One region of the Pantoea dispersa genome, then DNA from elsewhere that is predicted to be linked to it. Evidence: riboswitches for the same ligand, from Rfam matches in the RefSeq annotation. Region 1 holds a riboswitch; each other region holds the start of a gene.
What was found. A riboswitch is a leader RNA that binds a small molecule or an ion and turns the genes downstream of it on or off. The one in region 1 is predicted to bind thiamine pyrophosphate.
Positions count from the first base shown of each region.

Region 1 (6,138 bases):
GCATCGCGCACCCGCGCCGCCAGCACCAGCGCCACCACCGCCATCACTAACGCCAGCCAGTACACCGACTCATGACCAAAGCGCTCACTCAGTATCCCCTGGATCAGGCCGGCGATAATCAACCCGGTTGAAATCGAGGTGGTGAACATGGTGGTCGCCGCACCGGCACGGCCCGGCATCAAATCCTGAAACCACAGCATACCTATGCCGGCGATGATGCCGATAAACGCGGCGTTAAACAGCTGCAGCACCATCAGCGCGGTTTGGGAACGGAATAGCACCAGCCCGAGATAAAATACAATCGCCGCTACCAGCGCCAGCAGCATCAGCTTGCGCTTGCCGTAGCGCTTCGCGTAATGGCCGGCCAGCAGCATGATCGGGATCTCCAGCCCGGCGGCGGTGCCCATCAGCAGACCCGCCAGCTTCTCTGGCAGGCCAAGGGTTGCGCTGATATACAGCGGCATATCAATGATATACATGGTATTACACGCCCACATCACCACCGAGGCGATAAACAGCAGCCGCACCTGGCTGTCTTTCCACGGGCTGAGCTGCATCAGCACCTGCTCCGGCGTGGCGGCGATGCGCGGCACCGAGGGCAGCGTGCGCCAGATCAGCAGCATACTCAGCAGAAAAATCACCGCCGCCACGCAGAATAGCGTGACGAAGCCGTAGTTGAGCGCCAGCGCGAACGACAGCGGCGGCCCAATCACCCACGCCAGCGACAGCTGGGCGCGCATCACCGAACTGAACATCACTACTTCACGCGCCGACTGATCGGCATATTCACGCGCCAGCGCGAAGATCTGCGGAATCGCCACGCTGGCCAGCGCCGATAGCAGCACGCCGAGGGTGATGAGCGTCAGATAGTGACGGTTAAAGGCAAACAGTAGCGCGTTGGCCACCGCCATCAGGCAGCAAAACAGAATCAAATGACGGCGATCGCCACGGTTATCCGAACGCTTCGCCATCAGCAGGCTGATCACGATCCCGGCGACGGCGTTGATGGTAAAGAACAGGCCGACCCAGAACGGCCGCACCTGCACCTCACGCGTCAAAAACAGGCTGAGCGTCGGCGCCTGTAACGCCCCCGCCACGCCGACCATAAACGACACCGCCATAAAGGAGAGGTAAACCGGATTCAGGCGGCGCGGCCGCGGTAACAGCGATTTCATGCAGAAATCCCTTTGAGGAAAAAGACCGGGAAAAAAACAGCGTAGAAGATTCCACAGCAAAACGAAAAAAGCCAGCAGAGAAAAACTCCGCTGGCGGTGAAATTGCACCCTACTCAGAAAAGGTTCCACGTCGGCGGAACCGCTGGCAGAGCGCCATTCATTGCTGAATGCCTCCCGCTCTTCCATTGCCCGCCAGTATGCCTCTAATATGGGGCAGGAAAAACTGAGCGAAGTCGAGAAGGAGTTCCCCTTTTATGTCCTCTGCGCGTCTGCAACAGCAATTCATTCGCCTGTGGCAACACTGTCAGGGCCAGGATCAGGAAACCACGCTGAGCGAGCTGGCCGAACTGCTGCACTGCTCACGCCGCCACATGCGTAACCTGCTGAACGCCATGCAGGCAGCGGGCTGGCTGATCTGGCAGGCTGAAGCCGGTCGCGGTAAACGCTCGCTGCTGAGCTTCTGCTACACCGGACTGGCGCTACAGCAGCAGCGCGCCGAAGACCTGCTGGAGCAGGATCGCATCGACCAGCTGGTGCAGCTGGTGGGCGATAAAAACCAGGTGCGGCAGATGATTGCCGCGCACCTTGGCCGCAGCTTTCGCCAGGGCAAGCATATTCTGCGCGTGCTCTACTACCGGCCCCTGCCTAACCTGCTGCCCGGCTCGCCGCTGCGCCGTTCAGAAACCCATCTGGCGCGACAGATATTCAGCGGCCTGACGCGTATAAATGAGGAAAAGGGGGAAATCGCCGCCGACATTGCCCATCACTGGCAGCAAACCTCTCCGCTGCACTGGCGCTTCTTCCTGCGGCCGGCAATCCGCTTTCATCATGGCCGCGAGCTGGAGATGGAGGATGTCATCGCCTCGCTGGACCGGGTGCGCAGCCAGCCGCTGTTTTCGCACATCGACCAGTTGCACTCGCCGGCACCGTGGACGCTGGATATCCATCTCAGCCAGCCGGACTGCTGGCTGCCGTGGCTGCTGGCCAGCGTCAGCGCCATGATTCTGCCGCGTGAATGGCCGACACTGCGCCACTTCGCCCGTCAGCCCATTGGCACCGGTCCGTACAGCGTGGTGCGCAATCAGCAAACCCAGCTGAAAATCGCCGCGTTTGATGACTACTTCGGCTACCGCGCGCTGATTGATGATGTCTCGATCTGGGTGCTGCCGGAGATCAGCGATGAGCTGGTCTACGCCGGTGTAAAACTGGAAGGCGAAAACGACGACGAAAAATCGGAAGAGAGTCGTCTCGAAGAGGGCTGCTATTTTCTGCTGTTCGATCAGCGCTCTGAACGCGGGCGCGATGCCGGTTTCCGCCGCTGGGTGAGCGATCTGCTTAACCCTATCGCGCTGCTCAATCATGCCGGCGTCGGCTATCAGCGCTACTGGTTCCCGGCTTATGGCCTGCTGCCGCGCTGGCACCATCGGCGCGATATCACCCCAGCCCACAAGCCCGACGGCGTGACCCAGCTGACGCTCAGCTGGTACAGCCACCACGTCGAACACGAGGGCATCGCCAATGCGCTGCGGCCGCTGCTGGCGCAGCAGGGCGTCGAGCTGATTACCCGCGAAGTGAGCTACGAAAGCTGGTTCGACGGCGCGGGCGAGAGTGACATCTGGCTGGGCAGCGTCAACTTTACCCTGCCGCTCGACTACGCCCTGTTCGCTCAGCTCTACGAGCTACCGCTGATGCATCACTGTATCCCGCTGGACTGGCAGGCCGACGCCGCGCGCTGGCGTGAGAAAGCGCTGCCGCTGGCGGAGTGGAGCAAACAGCTGGTAAACAGCGACTATCTGCATCCGCTGTTTCATCACTGGCTGCTGCTGGAGGGCCAGCGCAGCATGCGTGGCGTGCGACTGAACACGCTCGGCTGGTTTGACTTCAAGTCCGCCTGGTTCGCCCCGCCGGAGCTGTAAAAAGGGCAGCATCAGACAACACGACCGGCAGGTGAACCTTTCGCGTTGTCATGTAAATGTCTAGAATATGTCGTTCTCAACGGGGTGCCGGTTAACTGGCTGAGAGAGACCCGTCGAACCTGATCCGGCTCGTACCGGCGTAGGGATTTGAGATGCTCCGCCCTCAGATCCTTTGCGACGCAACCTTACCTTCTCCTTAAGGAACGCAAAGTGTTAAATAAAGTTCTGCCCCTGTTGCTGCTGATCGCTGCGCCGGCTCTGGCGGCCAAACCCGTTCTCACCGTGTATACCTACGACTCGTTCGCCGCCGACTGGGGCCCCGGTCCGGCAGTGAAAAAAGCCTTTGAGGCCCGCTGCGGCTGTGAGCTGAACTATGTGGCGCTGGAGGATGGCGTATCGCTGCTTAATCGCCTGCGCATGGAAGGAAAGAACAGCAAGGCCGACGTGGTGCTGGGGCTGGACAATAACCTGATTCAGGCGGCGGAAAAAACCGGCCTGTTCAGCAAAAGCACGGTGGATACCCGTGCACTGCAGCTGCCGGACGGCTGGCACAATGACACTTTTATCCCGTTTGATTACGGCTACTTCGCGTTCGTTTACGACAAAAACAAGCTGAAGAATCCGCCGCACAGCCTGAAGGAGCTGGTCGAAAGCCCGGAAAAATGGCGGGTGATTTATGAAGACCCGCGCACCAGCACGCCGGGGCTCGGTCTGCTGCTGTGGATGCAGAAAGTGTACGGCGATGAAGCGCCGGCGGCCTGGCAGAAGCTGGCCAGCAAAACCGTGACCGTCACCAAAGGCTGGAGCGAAGCTTATGGTCTGTTCCTCAAAGGCGAAAGCGATCTGGTGCTGAGCTACACCACCTCGCCGGCTTACCACATTATTGAAGAGAAAAAGGATAACTACGCCGCCGCGCCGTTCAGCGAAGGCCACTATCTGCAGGTAGAAGTGGGCGCGCAGCTCGCCAGCAGCAAACAGCCGCAGCTGGCGCAGCAATTCATGCAGTTTATGGTGTCGCCAGCGTTTCAGCGCACCATTCCCACCGGCAACTGGATGTATCCGGTGATCAAAAGCGATTTACCCGCCGGTTATCAGGCGTTGCCGGTGCCTGCTAATGCGCTGCAATACACCCCGACAGAGGTGGCTGACCATCGCGCGGCGTGGATTAGCGCGTGGCAGCGCGCCGTCAGCCGCTGATGCCCGGCTGGCTGCTGCCCGGAGCGCTTAGCGCACTGCTCTTGTGTGCGGTCGCGCTGCTGGCGCTCGGTGCCCTGCTGCTCGCCGCGCCGGCCACCGACTGGCGCGCGCTGCTCAGCGATAGCTATCTGCACCATGTGCTGGCGTTCTCCTTTGAACAGGCGCTGCTGTCAGCGCTGCTCTCGGTGCTGCCAGCCATTCTGCTGGCCCGCGCGCTCTATCGCCGCCGCTTTACCGGCCGCACCCTGCTGCTGCGCCTGTGCGCCATGACGCTGGTGCTGCCGGTGCTGGTCGCCGTATTCGGTCTGCTGAGCGTCTATGGGCGCAGCGGCTGGCTGGCGCAGCTTTGCGCCGCCGTCGGTATCGACTATCACTTCTCGCCGTACGGCCTGCAGGGCATTTTGCTGGCGCACGTGTTCTTTAATCTGCCGCTGGCGACGCGCATGCTGCTGCAGGCGCTGGAGAGCATTCCCGGCGAGCAGCGCCAGCTGGCGGCGCAGCTCGGTCTGCGCGGCTGGTCGCTGTTTCGCCTGCTGGAGTGGCCGTGGCTGCGCCGTCCGCTGCTGCCAACGGCGGCTCTGATCTTTATGCTGTGCTTCGCCAGTTTTGCCACCGTGCTGGCACTGGGCGGCGGTCCGCAGGCCACCACGCTGGAGCTGGCCATTTATCAGGCGCTTAGCTTTGATTACGATCCCGGCCGCGCCGCGCTGCTGGCATTGTTGCAGCTCGGCTGCTGTCTGCTGCTGGTGCTGCTCAGCCAGCGCTTCAGTAAAGCGATTCCGGCCGGTAGCCAGACGGTGCACGGCTGGCGCGATCCGCAGGATTCCTGGCGCGCACGCGTCGCGGATACGTTGCTGATTACGCTGGCACTACTGTTACTGCTGCCACCGCTGGCGGCGGTACTGGTCGACGGCTTACGGGGCGGCATTGCCGGCGCGCTGCAACAGCCCGCGCTATGGCAGGCCACGTGGACGTCGCTGCGTATCGCACTCGGTGCCGGTGTGCTGTGCGTGCTGCTGACCATGATGCTGCTGTGGAGCAGTCGCGAACTGCGCCAGCGTCAGCAGCGCTTCGCCGCGCAGGCCATGGAACTCAGCGGAATGCTGATTCTGGCGATGCCGGGCATCGTGCTGGCAAGCGGGTTCTTTCTGCTGTTCAACGCCACCGTTGGCCTGCCGCAGCGTGCCGATGCGCTGGTGATCTTCACCAACGCGCTGATCGCCATCCCCTACGCCATGAAAGTGCTGGAAAATCCGATGCGCGATCTCAGCGCGCGCTACGCTCAGCTGTGCGCCTCGCTGGGCATCAGTGGGTTTACTCGCCTGCGGCTGATTGAACTGCGGGCGCTGAAACGTCCGCTGGCACAGGCGCTGGCCTTTGCCTGCGTGCTGTCGATTGGGGACTTCGGCGTGGTGGCGCTGTTCGGCAGCGCCGATTTCCGCACCCTGCCGTTTTATCTGTTCCAGCAGATTGGCGCCTATCGCGGTGCCGATGGCGCGGTAACCGCGCTGCTACTGCTGCTGTTATGCCTGCTGCTGTTTACGCTGATGGAAAAATTACCGGGTCGCCATGCTGACACTGAATAACCTTACTTATCTCTACCAGCATCTGCCGATGCGCTTCAGCTTTAGCGCACAGGCCGGTGAACGTCTCGCCATTCTCGGCCCGAGCGGCGCGGGCAAAAGTACCCTGCTGAGCCTGCTCGGCGGCTTTCTGCCGGTGAGTCAGGGCAGCCTGCTGATCGATGGCGTCGACCACACCCGCAGCGTGCCTTCCGCGCGACCGGTATCGATGCTGTTTCAGGATAACAATCTGTTTCCGCACCTGACGGTGCAGCAAAATCTGGGGCT
Region 1 is NZ_CP082346.1:3,274,509-3,280,646, forward strand. It holds gene K7H94_RS15395 (MFS transporter) at 1-1,175, opposite strand, end outside; gene sgrR (HTH-type transcriptional regulator SgrR) at 1,430-3,091, shown strand; TPP riboswitch at 3,162-3,255, shown strand; gene thiB (thiamine ABC transporter substrate binding subunit) at 3,302-4,288, shown strand; gene thiP (thiamine/thiamine pyrophosphate ABC transporter permease ThiP) at 4,264-5,874, shown strand; gene thiQ (thiamine ABC transporter ATP-binding protein ThiQ) at 5,858-6,138, shown strand, end outside.

Region 2 (6,138 bases), on a different replicon from region 1:
GTTTCCGCCGCCTGTTCGATTTCGCACAGGGTGACCAGATCCAGCAGGCTAAAACGGCCATCGTGATGCCAGCCCGCCTCCGGTGAAGTCATGTTACCCAGCGCCGTGATGCGCGTGACGCCCGCCGCACCGAGCTGCGCCGCCAGCCGAAACAGCACCTCGGGCGCGGCCGCGAGGCCAACGCTTTGCAGATACGCGCGCTGCGCGGCCACCCAGTTTACCGTCTCCTCCAGCGTATCCACGGCAATCACCTTCAGCGTACGTCCGAGCGCGCCCGGTTGTAACGGCTCCGGCTTGTCGACGTACACCACCGCCCAGGCATCGTGCTCATCGCCGTACAGCGTGCGGTCACCGCTCAGCGCATGCATTTCCTCCGCGTTGCGCCACGCGGCCACAGCCTGACTTTCACCCAGCGTTAGCGTCGCGCGCGGATAGCGCTGTGCCAGCGCGGCAAGTTCATGGGCGAGGTAAGTAGCAAACTCCTGCGGCGTCACCCGGCCGCCGCGCTCAATAAACAGCGCCTGCGGCGAGTAACAGCCAGCCTGGTCATAGCGCATCACATCGTAAGCCACCTGACGCGCCAGCGCCGTACCGCGCCGCACGTCCAGCGCCGAGCGCGCCACCATGCCAAAACTGATTTTGTGGCCGTGCGGCAGAAAGCGCGTGGCTGGCGGCAGACGCCGCTGCATCGCCGTCAGCGCGGCTTCTCCGCCATAAGCCATCACCACGTCTGCCTCGCGGAACCACTGCTGCTCAGTGCGTTCATCACCGCCCTGCCACCATACAACGGCCAGACAGTCGCCCAGCTGCGGATCGATCTCCGCCAGCAGCTGGGCGAACCAGCCCGCCATCAGCGGCTCAGCGCTCGCCACTTTGCCCACGCTTCCCGCCTTCACCAGCAGGCCGGCAATCAGGCTCCACAGCGGCAAACCCGGCACATTGCCGGCCCAGACCTGCAGCAACAGCTGTGGACCAAACGCGCGGGCAAAGCCGCCTTTTGGCCGCGGCTGAAAATCGTCCAGCATCTGCACGTTGCCGAAATCCTCCGCCAGAAAACGCCGCAGCTGCGGTTCACGGAAGGTTTTGAGATAGCCGGTTAAACCGAGCCGCAGCATCCCGGCGTCATAGCCGGTAACCAGCGGCAGCAACCGCTCCGCCTGCTGGCGCAACGGGTGCGAACGGTCAAGCAGGCGCGCGATGGCTTCATCAATCAACGCGGTGATGCGCGCTACGCTCAGGGTGTGCAGGTAGCGGCGCGCGTTATCGCGTACGCTGGCCGCCAGCGTGGCAATCTGCGCCTCGGACAGCACCGGCACGCACACTTCCAGCGTGCTGCCCTGCTGGCCAAAGTGCAGGCTGTGCCACGCCACCTCGCTGTGGCGGATGCCCGGCAGATGGCCGGCATACACTTTCATGCCCGCGCCTGCGCGGCAGCGAGAAACGATTCCATCGCCAGCGAGCAGCCTTTGGCATCCGCGCCCGCGACGCGGCCCAGCAACTGAAAACCGCCGGGCACCATCACGCCGGCATCTTCGGTCAGAATCGCGGAAACAGAATTGAAATGGGCGAGATCGTGATGCACCAGTACGCCTGTCTCACCTTCCGGCACGTCCGCACCGGTCAGCGGGTTGACCACGCGCGTGCGGATCCAGTGCGGTCCGGATTTCACCGGCGGGCAGATTTCATTGCCGGCATCGTAAAACTGGGTGCTGAGTTCAGTCATGCCGTACATATTGATGCAGTGCGAACGCGGCACGCCGAGCGTCTGCTGCAGCGCGCTATAAAACGCCTCCGCCGCAACTTCACGCGACTGGCCCTTAAAACCCCCGGTGTCGAGGATGCGGCTGCCCGGCGGCAGCCTGAAACGCCGCTGCTGACGCGCCAGTTCGTCCAGCAGATGGACAAAACTGTAGCTGGCACCCAGCAGGGCATAGGGTTGGCCGCTGGCCTGCGCCTGCTCCAGCGCGGCGATCAGACGCGGCAGTTTCAGCCCCTGCGCATCCACCATCACTTCGCTGTCTGGCGTGCCACATTCTTGCATCGCCAGCGTCAGATAATGGGCCAGCGAAGAGTGCGGCAGCTCGCTGCTGTGCGGAAACAGGATCGCCATCGGCAGGCGCGGATGTCCGGCCATAAAGCGCTGGCGGAAATTGATCAGCATCGAGCGATCGTAAACCGCCAGCGTCGGGTGATAGCTGCGCCCCCGGCCGGTCCCCGTGGTGCCGCTGGTCATAAAGATGTGGGGAATCTCCGCCACCGGACGGCAGCTCAGCGTCAGATCTTTAAACGCCGTAATCGGCACCGCCGGAATCTGCCGCCACTGTTTTACCGTCAGCGGCGTGCGGCCGCGCTGGCGGGCGAAACGGGCGTAGGGAAGATTGTGTTCGAATTGCCACGCGAACAGCTGCAGCGCCAGCTGGTTGAAATCCGCTTCCGTGGTTTCCTGGCGCTGCATAAACGCCAGCAGCGCGGCGATGATTGACGCTTCGGTCATGAAGGTGCCCTCTTTGGACTGCGGCATAACGGCCTGCCAGGGCCTGAGAAATGCGCAGGATTCGCAGAAAGGCGCAAAGAGGGAATGAGGGCGTGCAGTGACCCCGGTTCCACATCCCTACGCCGGTATTAGCCGGATCAGGTTCAGAGGGTCACTACGTTGCCGGCCGTGACAGCCGCGCGGGTAGAATCTCAGCCCTCTAACAGGGCACCCCTTGGAACAAGCTGCATTCTGGGGTCGGAACGGAGGGCGTGTCAAGGCGGGAAGGCGCAGAACCCCCTCGCTTCAGCAACGCGATTATTAACGCGCAATATCACTCACAGGAGCGCGATCAGCCCGGCTGACGCAGGCAAAGCGATCGCTGAGCAGCGGATAGTTTTGCGCATCCGGCAGTTCAAAGTGCCACCATTCGGTGGGCATGCCGACAAAACCGCCGCCGAGCATGATGGCGTTCAGCAACAGGCGATGGCGCTGCGCCTGCTGCGGCACGTTGGGATGGAACGGGTGCGACTCAGCAGACATGTCGTCAAACCCGGTCCCCATCTCCAGAATGTTGCCCGCCTCATCCACCAGCGTCACATCGATCGCCACGCCACGGCTGTGATTCGAGCCCCGCGCCGGTGGCACCACATAATCCGCGTCGGGACAGGCATCCCACAAGTGCCACTGCGCCTGCTGCGGACGATACGCGTCCAGCACCAGCAGGCGGAACCCCGCCAGCCGGGCGATGTCACTGCTGCGGCGCAGCGCGGCGGCGGCATCCGGATGCAGCAACGCCTGCGCGTCGCGATAAATGGCATACCCGGCGATGTTATCGGCGGTGGCGTATTTCAGATCAAACATCAGGCCCGGCAAGGTGGCAGCCAAATCGATTAATTCAACGTCCTGCACTGTACATCATCCTGTTAATTGTTAGCCGGCAGCGTAAACGGCTGGCGCGGCAGCGTGGTGAGTCGCTCTGCGCCCTGTGCCGTGACGCGCACGGTTTCACTGAAGGCGAGGCCCTGCGCTGAAATATACATGTGAAACACCATGTTTTCCTCCAGTAACCACGGCGCCTGAGGATGAAAACAGCAGCTGAAATCGCTCGGACGCGGGGTGCGCGTATACAGACCCAGCGCATAACCGGTGATGTTGCTGTAATCCTCACGCAGCCCGGCGCTGAGCACCGCCTCACGCGCGACGGCATCCACCGTGCAGGCCGCAACGCCCGGCTTCATCGCCTGCAGCTGGCGATCCTGAATGGCGATCAGCTGTTGTGCCAGCGCCGCGCGCGCCGCAGAGATTTCACCGACAATCAGCGGACGCATCAGGCGCGCGCTGTAGTGCCGCACTTTTGGGATCAGCTCAACGTGCAGCACATCGCCCGCTTGCAGACGCTGCTCATGGCCGCTGGCATGCAAAAATCCGCTGTCGCCGCTGGCGATAACAATCGGTCCGGTTTCACCGCTGTCAGCACCGAGTCGCAGAAATTGTGCCGCCGCCAGCGCGGCGACATCACGCACGCGCCAGCCGCCCTGCACCTGCGCACTCAGCTGGGCCAGCGTGGCATCGGCAATGCTGGCGGCCTGGCGTAAGCTGGCGATTTCAGCCTGAAATTTAACGCTGCGCAACCGGTCGCTGATGCCGCTGACATCACACCAGCGCACCCCGGGCAGATGGCGCGCCAGCTGCTGCCAGCTATGCACCGTCATGCCGTAGGATGCATAATCCGCGCCCAGCCGCGCCCGCTGATAGCCGCGCCGCGTCAGGCTTTGCGCCACCGCCAGCCACGGATCGTCTTCATCGCGGTACGCGTCAATCGCCAGCTGCGGTGACTGCGCGCGGCACGGCGCGGCATCCAGCTGGCGCAACACCATCCACGGTTCGTCCTGCAACGGCACCAGACAGGCACGATAACGCGTTTCCGACACGGTATAACCGGTTAACCATGCCAGCAGTTCGCCATGATCGATCAGCATCACCTCAATGTCGGCGGCGCGCATGGCGCTGCGCAGCCGTGACAGCGCGTCGGCGATCATGACGCAGGTTCAACCGGCTGGCAGATGTCGAGGATTGCCAGCAAATAGATGCGCACCATATCGAGAAATTCACTGATCTCAACGCGCTCGTCCGGCATGGTGTTGTACTTGCCGCCGGGTCCGCACACGATGCCCTCCATGCCTGCATGCTGATACAGGTGCGCCGCATCGGTACCGTAGAAGGCGGGCGGCGTAATCACCCCAGTAGGCTGCGGCGTGCCGCGCACAGTCTGCCAGCCGCGATTAACCGCTTTAACGATTGGCGATTCCGGCGACACCTCAAACGGCAGCATGGTGGGTTTATCGCGCAGGCCGTCATCGAACAGCTGCGCCTGCAGGCCCGGATAGCGCTGGCACAGTGCATCCAGCAGGGCCTGCAGGTCGGCCAGCACGCCGTCCACCGTTTGCCCCGGCGCAAAGCGGGCGGAGCCTTTCAGGCGGACAAAATCCGCGACCTGCGGCGGCCGCCACTCCTGCAAATCACGCCCCAGCGCACCGTGTACGGTGCCAATATGACCACGGTTAATTTTGCGGTGTTCTGCGCTTTTCGCTCCGCTGAAGGTGATGTTATTGATCTGCGGAATCAGTTCGACCGCCGCCGCAATCGCGTCGACCGCCTCCTCACGCTTTGACAGATGGCGCGTATCGCCGGTCAGTTCAATGGTGAACATCAGCGAGCCGGCATGCATGGTCAGCGCCTGTAAATCCGTGGGTTCGGCATTGATGAAATAGTCGGCGCGTACGCCCTGCTCAATCGCCGCCAGCGTACCGATGCCGCCCTGTAACTCGCCGACCACGTAAGTGAGGATCACGTCGCCCCTGAGCTTCACGCCGGCATCAATCAACGTCTTCAGCGCGCAGAAATAGGCGGCATCGCCCGCTTTCATGTTAGAAACGCCGATACCGTAAATAAACTGATCGTCAATTTTTCCCGCCCAGGGATCGACGGTCCAGCCTTCGGTGACCGGGTTAGTATCAAGATGACCGTTGAACAGCAGGCTGTGGCCGCCTCCGCTGCCGGCCAGCCGCCCAATCGCGTTCAGCCGATCGCCGGCCACCGGCTGCAGTTCAGTCTCCAGCCCCAGCTGCGCCATCTGTTGTGCCATATAGCGGGCTAATTCGCGCTCGCCCTCGGTGGCACTGTAACTTTTGTGCTGCACCATTTTTGCCAGGAAAGCGAGGCAGTATTCACGATCGATGTGATGAATTAACTCTTCAGGGTTCATGCGCTTCTCGTTATGCCACGGATTGGGTTAGATCAGGGATGTGCACGGCATCAAGCAGTGCACGGGTGTAAGGATGCTGTGCCTGCGCCCGCATATTCTCGCCGGGCAGCACTTCCACCACATCGCCGCGATACATCACCGCCACGCGATGAGCGATCTGGCGGATGAGATTGAGATCGTGGGTGATGAACAGATACGCCGTGCCGTAGCGACGGCGCAGCTCCAGCAGCAGCTCGATGATGGTGGCCTGCACCGACACATCCAGCGCCGCCGTGATTTCATCGCAAATCACCAGGTCCGGCGGGTTAGCGAAGGCGCGCGCAATCACCACGCGCTGTTTTTGCCCACCCGAGAGCGCGTGCGGATAGCGGCTGGCAAATTCCGCGGGCAGCCGCAC
Region 2 is NZ_CP082347.1:89,908-96,045, reverse strand. It holds gene K7H94_RS19195 (acyl-CoA reductase) at 1-1,415, opposite strand, end outside; gene K7H94_RS19190 (LuxE/PaaK family acyltransferase) at 1,412-2,494, opposite strand; TPP riboswitch at 2,590-2,719, opposite strand; gene ddpX (D-alanyl-D-alanine dipeptidase) at 2,795-3,385, opposite strand; gene K7H94_RS19180 (M24 family metallopeptidase) at 3,400-4,515, opposite strand; gene K7H94_RS19175 (M20 family metallopeptidase) at 4,512-5,741, opposite strand; gene K7H94_RS19170 (dipeptide ABC transporter ATP-binding protein) at 5,752-6,138, opposite strand, start outside.
Region 2: it holds a riboswitch for thiamine pyrophosphate, as region 1 does, so the genes downstream of both, K7H94_RS19190 (LuxE/PaaK family acyltransferase) here and thiB (thiamine ABC transporter substrate binding subunit) in region 1, are expected to answer to the same signal.

Region 3 (6,138 bases), 1.8 Mb from region 1:
CGGCTTCTTCAAAAAGACGAATTTTCACTTCCAGACTCCATGACGAGTAAGCGGGCACGTTTTGTAGCGGCGTTGCGCACGCAGTTGAATCGTGCAGCAAAGATGATTGAATGTTTATAAAAAAATAGCAGTTGCCGCGCGCGAAGATAAAGCCTGTTAACTCTGCGGCTTTTCTGTGTAGAATGCCGCGGCAAGCCGCATCAAATCTGGCGTCGGCACTTTGATAGCTTTTGATTATCTGATTGATAACGTCTGCATATTAGAAGTTGGCCCGAAAATTATGTAGCCTGCATCACATCTTTTTAACGGAGGTCACCCATGTCTATCATCAATACCAAAATCAAACCGTTCAAAAACGCTGCATTCAAAAACGGCGAATTCATCGACGTAACCGAGAAAGACGTTGAAGGTAAATGGAGTGTTTTCTTCTTCTACCCGGCTGACTTCACCTTCGTATGCCCGACTGAACTGGGTGACGTGGCAGACCACTACGAAGAGTTCCAGAAACTGGGCGTAGACATCTACTCCGTTTCAACTGACACGCACTTTACCCACAAAGCCTGGCACGGTTCTTCAGACACCATCGCGAAAATTCAGTATGCGATGATCGGCGACCCGACCGGTGCTCTGACCCGTAACTTCGAAATCATGCGTGAAGCAGAAGGTCTGGCTGACCGCGGTACCTTCATCGTTGACCCGGAAGGCATCATCCAGGCCATCGAAATCACTGCAGAAGGCATCGGCCGTGACGCATCTGACCTGCTGCGTAAAGTGAAAGCGGCTCAGTACGTGGCTTCTCACCCAGGTGAAGTTTGCCCGGCTAAATGGAAAGAAGGCGACGCAACGCTGGCTCCATCACTGGACCTGGTTGGCAAAATCTAAGTCACCTACGCCCTTTGATCTTTCTTCCATCGGGTGCTGCGGCACCCGATTTTCTTCACAGGAACTCACTATGCTCGACACCAATTTAAAAACCCAGCTCAAGGCCTACCTTGAGAAACTAACGAAACCGGTTGAGTTGATTGCCACACTGGACGATGGCGCAAAATCCGCAGAGATCCGTACTCTGCTGACCGATATCGCGAGTCTGTCTGATAAAGTCAGCTTCCGTGAAGAGAACGATCAACCGGTACGTAAGCCATCATTCCTGATTACTAACCCAGGCAGCCACAGCGGTCCGCGCTTTGCCGGTTCGCCAATGGGCCACGAATTTACCTCACTGGTGCTGGCACTGCTGCAGACCGGTGGACATCCGTCGAAAGAGGCGCAGAGCCTGCTGGATCAGGTTGTTGCGCTGGACAGCGACCTGCATTTCGAAACCTATTACTCTCTGTCGTGCCACAACTGTCCTGACGTGGTACAGGCGCTGAACCTGATGGCGGTGCTCAATCCACGCATCCGTCATACCGCCATCGACGGTGGCATGTTCCAGAACGAGATCACCGAACGCAACGTCATGGGCGTGCCGGCGGTTTACCTCAACGGCAAAGAGTTCGGTCAGGGTCGCATGAGCCTGGCAGAAATCGTCGGTAAGGTAGACACCAACGCGGATAAGCGTGCGGCTGAAGAGCTGAACAAGCGTGATGCCTATGAAGTGCTGATCGTCGGCAGCGGCCCGGCGGGCGCTGCGGCGGCCATCTACTCGGCGCGTAAAGGCATCCGTACCGGCCTGATGGGCGAGCGCTTTGGCGGCCAGGTGCTGGACACCGTTGACATTGAAAACTACATCTCCGTGCCGAAAACCGAAGGGGCCAAGCTCGCCGGTTCCCTGCGTGCGCACGTTGATGACTATGACGTGGACGTGATCGACACCCAGAGCGCCATCAAGCTGATTCCGGCAGCCAAAGAGGGTGGCCTGCACGCCATCGAAACCGCTTCCGGCGCAGTGCTGAAATCACGCAGCATCATCATTGCTACCGGCGCACGCTGGCGCAACATGGGCGTTCCGGGCGAAGAGCAGTATCGCACCAAAGGTGTAACCTACTGCCCGCACTGTGACGGCCCGCTGTTTAAAGGCAAACGCACGGCGGTGATCGGCGGCGGTAACTCCGGCGTTGAAGCGGCCATCGATCTGGCCGGTATTGTCGAGCACGTCACGCTGCTGGAGTTCGCCAGCGAAATGCGCGCCGATAAAGTGCTGCAGGATAAACTGCGCAGCCTGAAAAACGTCGATGTGATCCTCAACGCGCAGACCACCGAAGTGAAAGGCGACGGCAGTAAAGTTACCGGTCTGACCTACATCGACCGCAATAACCAGACCAGCCACGAACTGGCGCTGAGCGGTATCTTCGTCCAGATTGGTCTGCTGCCTAACACCAACTGGCTGGAAGGCGCGGTAGAGCGCAACCGCATGGGCGAGATCCTGATCGACGCCAAAGGCGAAACCAGCCTGAAAGGCGTATTTGCCGCCGGCGACTGCACCACGGTGCCGTACAAGCAGATCATCATTGCCAGCGGGGAAGGGGCCAAAGCGTCACTGAGCGCGTTTGATTACCTGATCCGCACCAAACCGGCTGAATAAGTTTTGCGATAGCCACGCAAGCGCCCTGCAACCTGTGTTGCGGGGCTTTTTTTTATCCCAGCCAGCGACGCGCCTGTTCATCGCTGATATCGCGATAATAAATTTTATGGATGCGCTCGCCGCAGCGTTTGCATTCGGCTTCGAGGTACGTGGAGTACCGGTAACGGCCGCCGGGGGCAACGGCGCCTTGACGGGAAATGGTGATATTGTGCCAGTGGTGCGCGTGCGGAAGAAAACTGAATAAAGTCATTAGCGATTCCGGGTGAAGGTGAAACAGCGGTCTTCAAATCCGGAGGGGAATTAGGCCGCGTTATGCCGCCGGCCGATTTGATATTAATCAAGTTGCGCGCTTTCTTCTGTTTATTTCCCGCCTACTGCCCCGGCAGATTAAATTAACTATCCTGATGAATTTTCGGTATTTTGGGGAAATTGATCTCCATCGATTTGTTTATATTTTCCTGATGATCAAAAAATCATGAAAATTGATGGCGCACGTATTTTTGCTCTTCGTTGTCCGGCAAAAAAAGCGCACCCGCCGCAGGATTTACAACTTTAAGCTGACCCTTTATGCTGTGAAGGCACGTCTGACACGGACGTGCATGACTCGGGGTGCCCTTCTTTGTGAAGGCTGAGAAATACCCGTAATACCTGATCTGGATAATGCCAGCGTAGGGAAGTCAGATGCCTGACCGCATTCGCCTTCCTGATTGCCGGTTGGGAGCCTTATGACACAGCCTGACCCTCTTTCCCCGGCGCAACTCGCGCACTCTCTGCAACTGCTGCGGCAGCAGGCACCGCTGGTGCACTGTATGACTAACGACGTGGTGCAAACTTTTACTGCCAACGTGCTGCTGGCACTGCAGGCTTCGCCCGCGATGGTGATTGATGGCGATGAAGCGGCGCAGTTTGCCGGTTTCGCCGATGCACTGCTGATTAACGTTGGCACCTTAACCCGCGAGCGTCGTGATGCGATGCTGGCGGCGGTACATGCCGCTAACCAGGCCGGCACACCGTGGACGCTCGATCCGGTGGCGGTAGGCGCGCTAACCCTGCGTACGGAATTCTGTCAGCAGCTGCTGAGCCTGCGACCGGCGGCCATTCGCGGCAACGCTTCAGAGATTCTCGCCTTAGCCCAGCAGGCCACGGGCGGACGCGGTGTGGATAGCGTGCATCAGGCCGATGCCGCACTGAACGCCGCGCAGCAGCTGGCGCAACGCTGCACGACCCTTGTCGCGGTAACCGGCGAAGTCGATTACGTCACCGATGGCCGCCAGACGCTGGCGATTCCCGGCGGCAGCCCGCTGATGACGCGCGTGGTCGGCACCGGTTGTGCGCTATCCGCCGTCGTCGCGGCGTGCAGCAGCCTGCCGGGTGAGCGCATCCAGCACGTGGCAGCGGCCTGCCGCGTAATGTCACTGGCGGGAGAGCAGGCCGCGCGCAGCGTGGCAGGGCCCGGCAGCTTCGTCGCCGCTTTTCTCGATGCGCTGTGGACGCTGGAGGTGGCGGCATGAAACGTATCAATGCATTGACCATTGCCGGCACCGACCCCAGCGGCGGCGCAGGTATCCAGGCCGATCTGAAAGCGTTTTCCGCGCTCGGCGCGTACGGCACCAGCGTGATTACCGCACTGGTGGCACAGAACACCCGCGGCGTGCAGTCGGTGTATCGCATCGAACCGGCATTTGTCGCGGCGCAGCTCGACTCGGTGCTGGACGACGTGCGCATTGACGCCGCCAAAATCGGTATGCTGGCGGAGACGGCGATCGTCGAGGTGGTGGCAGAGAAGCTGAAACGAGCCAGCCTGCCGTTTGTGGTGCTGGATACGGTGATGATTGCCAAAAGCGGCGATGCGCTGCTGTCGCCCGATGCGGTAGCCAGCATTCGTGAATGTCTGTTGCCGCAGGTATCACTGATCACGCCCAACCTGCCGGAAGCCGCGGCGCTGCTGGGTTGCCGCATGGCGCAGGACGAGGCGAGTATGCTGCAGCAGGGCGATGCGCTGCTGGAACTGGGCTGCGAAGCAGTGCTGATGAAGGGCGGTCATCTCAGCGATGCGGAAAGCCCGGACTGGCTGATCACCCGTGCCGGCCGCCAGCGCTTTACCGCACCGCGCGTTAACACCCGTCATACGCACGGCACCGGCTGCACGCTGTCGGCGGCGCTGGCGGCATTGCGACCGCGCCATGTGGACTGGGCGGGCACCGTAGCGGAAGCCAAGGCCTGGCTGCAGCAGGCGCTGCTGCACGCCGATTCGCTTGAGGTCGGCCATGGCATTGGGCCGGTGCATCATTTCCATCAGTGGTGGTAGGGCGTAACGCCAGATTGCCGATTTTTCACTGCGTATCCGTCTGAAAAATGGAGTCAGCAATTTGCCAGCCTGGCGCGTTTCGGTCCAGGCTGTGGGGGGCGAATCGGCAGGTGCCGGTTCTTTTCCAGCCATTTATCAGGAGCGAACATGACGGACATCGTACAGTTATTGGGTAAAGAGGCGGATACGCTTCTTCAACATCGCTGCATGACCATTCCAGCGGACAGCCTTTATTTGCCGGGCGCGGATTATGTCGATCGCGTGATGATTGATAACAATCGTTCTCCTGCGGTACTGCGCAATATGCAGACGCTCTACAACACCGGCCGTCTGGCGGGTACCGGCTATCTGTCGATTCTGCCGGTGGATCAGGGCGTGGAACACTCTGCCGGCGCCTCGTTCGCTGCCAATCCGGCCTATTTCGACCCGAAGAATATCGTCGAGCTGGCGATTGAAGCCGGCTGTAACTGTGTGGCATCAACCTATGGCGTGCTGGCCTCCGTGTCACGTCGCTACGCGCACCGCATTCCGTTTATGGTCAAGCTGAACCATAACGAAACCCTGAGCTATCCCACGCAGTATGACCAGACGCTGTACGCCAGCGTCGAGCAGGCATTCAACATGGGCGCGGTTGCGGTCGGCGCCACCATCTATTTTGGTTCTGAGCAGTCGCGCCGGCAGATCGAGGAAATTGCAGCGGCCTTCGAGCGCGCGCACGAGCTGGGCATGGTGACGGTGCTGTGGGCCTATCTGCGCAACAACGATTTCAAGAAGGATGGGGTGGATTATCACGCCAGCGCCGATTTGACCGGTCAGGCTAACCATCTGGCGGCCACCATTGGTGCCGACATTGTGAAGCAGAAAATGGCGGAGAATAACGGCGGCTATAACGCGGTGAAGTTTGGCCACACCGATGAGCGCGTGTACAGCAAGCTGACCAGTGAGAATCCGATCGATCTGGTGCGCTACCAGCTGGCCAACTGCTACATGGGCCGCGCCGGGCTGATTAACTCCGGTGGTGCTTCAGCCGGTGCGACCGATGTGGCGGAGTCGGTGCGTACGGCGGTGATCAATAAACGCGCCGGCGGCATGGGGCTGATTCTCGGACGCAAGGCGTTTAAGAAGTCGCTGAAAGAGGGCGTGGCGCTGATTAATGCGGTGCAGGATGTGTATCTGGCGAAAGATGTGACGATTGCCTGATGGTGTGAGGTGCTTTTTCCCCCTCACCCTAGCCCTCTCCCGCAGGCGGGAGAGGGGACATGAATGTGCGGTTTTTCAGAGTTAATTATTGAGTACTAGCTGGAACAGC
Region 3 is NZ_CP082346.1:1,462,137-1,468,274, forward strand. It holds gene K7H94_RS06715 (GNAT family N-acetyltransferase) at 1-28, opposite strand, end outside; gene ahpC (alkyl hydroperoxide reductase subunit C) at 319-882, shown strand; gene ahpF (alkyl hydroperoxide reductase subunit F) at 953-2,521, shown strand; gene K7H94_RS06730 (hypothetical protein) at 2,574-2,771, opposite strand; TPP riboswitch at 3,117-3,213, shown strand; gene thiM (hydroxyethylthiazole kinase) at 3,247-4,032, shown strand; gene thiD (bifunctional hydroxymethylpyrimidine kinase/phosphomethylpyrimidine kinase) at 4,029-4,829, shown strand; gene fbaB (class I fructose-bisphosphate aldolase) at 4,977-6,029, shown strand.
Region 3: it holds a riboswitch for thiamine pyrophosphate, as region 1 does, so the genes downstream of both, thiM (hydroxyethylthiazole kinase) here and thiB (thiamine ABC transporter substrate binding subunit) in region 1, are expected to answer to the same signal.